Linked DNA regions of Cupriavidus metallidurans CH34. The protein of the gene in region 1 interacts with the protein of each later gene in a pairwise test. Links are inferred from orthologs where the notes say so. Each region holds a gene or a part of one and is shown in the gene's direction. Other genes may lie near its edges. The genes, in order: purT and RMET_RS13150.

The links.
Region 2: the proteins of purT (region 1) and RMET_RS13150 interact in binary tests that used the Escherichia coli proteins (3 or more experiments, as listed by UniProt). The link is inferred for Cupriavidus metallidurans CH34 from one-to-one orthologs.

What each region holds. Positions count from the first base shown.
Region 1 is NC_007973.1:1,974,324-1,977,469, forward strand. What follows is about bases 282-3,108. They hold purT (formate-dependent phosphoribosylglycinamide formyltransferase), read left to right. Parts: upstream 282-1,007; coding sequence 1,008-2,210; downstream 2,211-3,108. Other genes in these bases: RMET_RS09105 (TonB-dependent siderophore receptor), read left to right, coding at 282-916; RMET_RS09115 (mechanosensitive ion channel family protein), read right to left, coding at 2,288-3,108. In the rest of the region: more of RMET_RS09105, read left to right, coding at 1-281; more of RMET_RS09115, read right to left, coding at 3,109-3,146. UniProt on the Escherichia coli protein: Involved in the de novo purine biosynthesis. Catalyzes the transfer of formate to 5-phospho-ribosyl-glycinamide (GAR), producing 5-phospho-ribosyl-N-formylglycinamide (FGAR). Formate is provided by PurU via hydrolysis of 10-formyl-tetrahydrofolate.
Region 2 is NC_007973.1:2,845,883-2,849,110, reverse strand. What follows is about bases 1-2,909. They hold RMET_RS13150 (polyprenyl synthetase family protein), read left to right. Parts: upstream 1-967; coding sequence 968-1,852; downstream 1,853-2,909. Other genes in these bases: dxs (1-deoxy-D-xylulose-5-phosphate synthase), read left to right, coding at 1,897-2,909; RMET_RS13155 (exodeoxyribonuclease VII small subunit), read left to right, coding at 663-971; RMET_RS13160 (aromatic ring-hydroxylating oxygenase subunit alpha), read right to left, coding at 1-204. Outside these bases: more of dxs, read left to right, coding at 2,910-3,228.

The sequences.
Region 1 (3,146 bases):
GTCGCAGCCGTACACCGGCGTTTACTACAGCCAGGTTGCGTTCAACAAGTACCGTGCCAGCGACATCACGCAAAAGGCGCTGTTCATGAGCGACACGATCCAGCTGACCGAGCGCTGGTCGGTGCTGGGCGGGCTGCGCTTCACCAACTACGAGCAGAACAGCTACGGGACCGACGGCACGCGCACCACCCACTATGACAAGACCGGCCTGCTGACGCCGACCGTCGCGCTGATGTTCAAGCCGATGCCGAGCACCACGCTGTACGCCAGCTACGTGGAAGCGTTCGACGGCGGCACCACGGTCGGCACGACGTTCGCGAACGCGGGCGCGCAACTGAATCCGGTCAAGAGCAAGCAATACGAAATCGGCGCGAAGACGGATCAGGGTCTCTGGACCGGCACGGCGGCGCTGTTCCGCATCGAGCGCGGTGCCGAGTACACCAACTCGCAGAACGTGTTGGTGCAGGATGGCCTGTCGATCTACCAGGGCGCAGAGCTGGCTGGAGCCGCGCGTATCGGCTCCCAATGGGAAGTGGGCGGCAGCGCGATGTATCTGGACAGCTACTACGACAAGGGCCAGACCTACAACGGCAACCGCGTGGCCGGCGCGCCCAGCTTCATCCTGACCGGCCGGCTGGCGTATCGCATTCCGTACGTGCCGGGCCTGAAGGTGGGCATCGACGGCAAGTACACGGGCACAACCAAGCTGCGCCCGGCCGGCGACCTCACGCTGGGTGGTTACACGATATTCAACCTTGGCGCGACGTACAGCACACGCGTGGCAGGCAAGGAACTGACGCTGCGGGCAGCGTTGACCAACCTGACCAACAAACGCTACTGGGGCTTCCAGTACGCGGAGTACATCCAGCCGGGCGATCCGCGCGCGATCAGCGTCAGCGCGAAGATCTCGTACTGAGGAGCATAAGCGACGTCAGGGAACCGGGATGTCGCGCCGGGCATCGCCCGCGTATACAATCCCGGTTTTTCTGACCTGATCGAGCCGCCCCATGACCACCCTTGGAACGCCCCTCTCCCCGTCCGCCACCAAAGTCATGCTGCTAGGCTCAGGTGAGCTGGGCAAGGAAGTGCTGATCGCGCTGCAGCGCCTGGGCGTGGAGACGATCGCCGTCGACCGCTACGAGAACGCGCCGGGCCAGCAGGTGGCCCACCATGCGCGCACGATCACGATGAGCGACGGCGAACAGCTCAAGGCACTGATCGAAGCCGAGCGGCCGGATCTGGTGGTGCCAGAGATCGAAGCCATCGCCACGCCAATGCTCGAAGCCCTGGAAGCGGCCGGCGTGGTTCGCGTGATCCCCACGGCTCGCGCCGCCCGCCTGACGATGGACCGCGAAGGTATCCGCCGCCTGGCCGCCGAGACCCTGGGCCTGCCCACCAGCCCGTACAAATTCTGCGATTCGCTCGAGGAACTGCAAGCCGCGATCGACGGCGGCATCGGCTACCCGTGCGTGGTCAAGCCCGTGATGAGCAGTTCCGGCAAGGGCCAGAGCAAGATCGACGGTCCCGCGGACGTCAAGGCCGCGTGGGACTATGCCATGGCCGGCGGCCGCGTCAGCCACGGCCGCGTGATCGTCGAAGGCTTTATCGACTTCGACTACGAAATCACGCTGCTGACCGTGCGCGCCGTGGGCGCCAATGGCGAAGTGGAAACGCATTTCTGCGAGCCGATCGGCCACGTGCAGGTCGCGGGTGACTACGTGGAAAGCTGGCAACCGCACCCGATGCACCCGAAGGCACTGGAAACCTCGCAGCATATCGCGCGTGCCGTGACCGCCGATCTGGGCGGCCAGGGCCTGTTCGGCGTGGAACTGTTCGTCAAGGGCGAGCAGGTCTGGTTCAGCGAAGTCAGCCCGCGTCCGCACGACACCGGCATGGTGACGATGATTACGCAGTGGCAGAACGAGTTCGAACTCCACGCCCGCGCCATCCTCGGCCTGCCCGTCAGCACCGCGCTGCGCGCGCCCGGCGCGAGCGCCGTGATCTACGGCGGCGTTGAAGCCGAAGGCATTGTTTTCGATGGCGTGGACGAGGCGCTGCGCGTGCCGCAGACGGAACTGCGCCTGTTCGGCAAGCCGGAGTCGTTCACGAAGCGCCGCATGGGCGTGGCGCTGGCCTACGCCGAAGACGTGGATACGGCACGCGAGCGCGCCAAGGAAGCGGCGGGCAAGGTCAAGCCGCGGAAGGCGTAAGCGCTGCGCTTTGCTGACTCCCCTCTCCCGACGACGGGAGAAGGGAGAAGGGAGAAGGGACAGGGAGAAATCCCCCCCTAAGCCACCCTGTCGGCCCGATCCGTCGGGGCCGATGGCGGCTGGCGCATCCCCGAGTCCGCGGCGGCCACGGCCAGTGCGGCGTGCTGGTCGGCCATCGTCGCACCGCTGCGCAGCCCGCTCAGGTCCGCGCCTGACGGCGCCTGATACACCCGCAAACCCAGCTCCGGCAGAATCGCGAACAGGTGGTCGAAGATATCGCCCTGGATACGTTCGTAGTCCGTCCAGTTCGTGAGCGTGGTAAAGCAGTAAATCTCGATCGGAATGCCCTGCGAGTCGGATTCCATCATCCGCAGGTTCAGCAGCAGATCGTGATGAATTTCCGGATGCGCGCGCAGGAAGGCGATGCCATAGGCGCGGAACGTGCCCAGGTTGGTCAGCCGACGGCGGTTGACCGGGTCTGTGTCGGCACGCAGGATCTCCCGGTTGGCCCGATCGACCTCCTCCTGCTTGACCTCGAGATAGTCATGCAGCAGCTTGAACCGCATCAGCGCCCTGACCTCCTCCTCGTCCAGGAACCGCACGCTGGTGGCATCGATCCGGAGCGTCCGTTTGATGCGGCGCGCGCCGGACTCGAACATGTGCCGGTAGTTGCGGTAGCTCTCCGAGAACAGCTTGTAGGTTGGCACCGTCGTCACGGTGTTGTCCCAATTCTTGACCTTGACCGTATGCAGCGCCACGTCCATGACGAAACCATCGGCATTGGACTGGGGCATTTCGATCCAGTCGCCAATGCGCAGCATGTCGTTCGAGGTGAGCTGCGTGCTGGCCACCAGGGACAGCAGCGTGTCCTTGAACACGAGCAGCAGCACCGCAGATAGCGCGCCGATACCGGACAGCATCCAGAGCGGCGAGCGG
Region 2 (3,228 bases), 870 kb from region 1 along the record:
CACCAGCATACGGCCTTCGTCCTCGGCGGCCAGCGTCTGAAAGTCGCCGGTCTCCGGCACCATCAGTTCGTGGCCGACGTAGCCGGGGCCATTCTTGAACAGCAGTTCCAGTTCTTGTTGATGCAGTGCCTCGTCAAAGTAGACATTTACGGGCAACTGCGAATCAGCCGGCGCCAGCTTGAGCGCGGTGCTGAGATTGGACATTATCCCCACTCCCTATAACAGGCGAAAGCAGTGAACAACCCAACCATCGAAATATGAATCGATTTGGGAAACCGTGTCAGACGAGCCGGATCCGGCCAGGTTCCCCGGGGTTGGTGATGGGGAAAATGTGCCCGCCGACACACCGCGTATGAGCGGTCATGTTGGTGCGGACGCAACGGCGCGGAACTCGCTGACGAGCCCGGGATTGTACCCGAGCCAAAAAGTTAAGGGCCTGATTTTTTTGCCTTTTTAGCGAAAAAGTCGACCCGGGTCGTCATGGAGGTGCCCTTTCGGGCGCATTCCGAATGACGACCCGGCCGCACACGTCACTTCCCTGTCAAAACCCGGTGCTAGGCAGATATCCATGTGGTCGGTGTGGCTATTGCGCCGGTCAGGCGATTCTGCGACCAAGCTCAGGATTGGCGTAAAATCCCGGATTCCCCTGATGAAGGCCTGACATGCCAAGAACCACGACCGCCCCGGTCCAGCCTGAAGATACGCCGGCCGCCAGCGTGCCGCCGGCTTCCTATGAGGCCGCGATGGCCGAGCTGGAAACGCTGGTGGCGAGCATGGAAAGCGGCGATCTGCCGCTCGAGGCATCGCTTGCCGCCTACCGCCGTGGTGCCGAGCTGGTGCGCTTTTGCCAGCAGAGCCTGGAGCGCGTGGCGCAGCAGGTCAAGGTACTCGAAGGTGACGCACTGAAGCCGCTAGCCGGCGAGTCGCGCACCCAGAACAACGCAGACAGCAACAGCGCAGATTTCGAATGAGCGATTTCGCCACTTGGATGCGGGCGCAGGGCGCCCGCACCGAAGCCGCTTTGGAAGCGGCCCTACCTTCCACGGACACAATTCCATACACCCTCCATGAGGCGATGCGCTATGCTGTGCTCGGCGGTGGCAAGCGTGTGCGCCCCCTGTTAGTGCACGCTGCGGGCGAGGTGGTCGGTGCGACACCCGAGGCCTGCGACGCCGCAGCATGCGCCGTCGAGATGATTCACGCCTATTCGCTGGTCCACGACGACATGCCCTGCATGGACGACGACGATCTGCGCCGCGGACGCCCCACGGTCCACAAGGCCTATGACGAGGCCACGGCCCTGCTGGTCGGTGACGCGCTGCAGAGCCAGGCGTTTATCGTGCTGGCCCAGACCCCGGCTCTGGCTGCGGAAGCGCGCCTGAAAGTGGTGGCGGAACTGGCCGTGGCATCGGGCTCGATAGGCATGTGCGGTGGACAAGCCATCGACCTCCAGAACGTTGGCAAGGCCATGACCCGCGAGGCGCTCGAAGGCATGCACCGCATGAAGACCGGCGCCCTGTTGCGCGCCAGCGTGCGCATGGGTGCGTTGTGCGGAAACATCGACCAGGCCGGCCTTGTGGCGCTTGATCGATATGCCGCGGCCGTGGGATTGGCGTTCCAGGTCGTGGACGATATTCTCGACGTCACTGCCGACACGGCAACGCTTGGCAAGACGGCGGGCAAGGATGCCGCGAACGACAAGCCGACCTACGTATCGCTGCTTGGCCTGGATGCCGCACGCGAGCTGGCTGCCCAGCTTCGCACCGACGCCCACGAGGCGCTGGAGGGATTCGGCACACGCGCTGGCCGGCTCGCCGAACTGGCCGACCTGATCGTGCTGCGCTCAAACTGAACTGAAAAGCCGGACGCACAGAATCCGGCGGCCGAACGGACACCATGACCTACACGCTGCTCAATAAAATCGACGACCCCGCGGACCTGCGCAAGCTGGACCGTCGCCAGCTCGACACGCTGGCCGAGGAACTCCGCGCCTACGTGCTCGAATCGGTCTCGCAAACCGGCGGGCACCTGTCGTCCAACCTCGGCACGGTGGAGCTGACGATCGCGCTGCACTATGTCTTCGACACACCGAACGATCGCGTGGTCTGGGACGTGGGTCACCAGAGCTATCCCCACAAGATCCTGACTGGCCGCCGCGACCGCATGTCGACGCTGCGCCAGTACGGTGGCATCTCCGGCTTCCCGCGCCGTGCCGAGAGCGAGTACGACACTTTCGGTACTGCGCATTCGTCGACGTCGATTTCCGCGGCGCTGGGCATGGCGCTCGGTGCCCGTACCCGGGGCGAGAAGCGCGTGGGTATTGCCGTGATCGGCGATGGCGCGATGACCGCCGGCATGGCTTTCGAAGCCATGAACAATGCGGGCGTCTACAAGGACCTGCCGATGCTGGTGGTGCTGAACGACAACGACATGTCGATCTCCCCGCCGGTGGGCATGTTGAACAAGCACCTGGCGCGCCTGATGTCGGGCCAGTTCTACGCGGCCACCAAGAAGGGCATCGAGAAGGTGCTGTCGGTGGCGCCGCCGGTGCTCGAATTCGCCAAGCGCCTGGAAGAACATGCCAAGGGCATGGTCGTGCCGGCCACGCTGTTCGAAGAATTCGGTTTCGACTACGTCGGCCCGATCGACGGCCACGACCTCGAGTCGCTGGTCCCGACGCTGCAGAACATCCGCCAGCGCGCGCTGGAAGGCCACGGCCCGCAGTTCCTGCACGTGGTGACCAAGAAGGGCCAGGGCTACAAGCTGGCCGAGGCCGATCCGATCCTCTACCACGGCCCGGGCAAGTTCAATCCGGCCGAGGGTATCCGTCCGTCGGCCAAGCCGTCGCGCAAGACCTACACGCAGGTGTTTGGCGAGTGGCTGTGCGACATGGCCGCCGCCGACAAGCGTCTGATCGGCGTGACGCCGGCCATGCGCGAAGGCTCGGGCATGGTCGAGTTCGAAAAGCGCTTCCCGGACCGCTACTACGACGTCGGTATCGCAGAGCAGCACGCGGTGACCTTCGCCGGCGGCCTGGCCTGTGAGGGCCTGAAGCCGGTTGTGGCGATCTACTCGACGTTCCTGCAACGTGGTTACGACCAGCTTATTCACGACGTGGCGCTGCAGAACCTGCCAGTGGTGTTCGCGCTGGACCGCGCTGGTCTGGTGGGCGCCGATGGTGCCACGCACGCCGGTGTGTACGACATCCCGTTCCTGCGCTGCATCCCG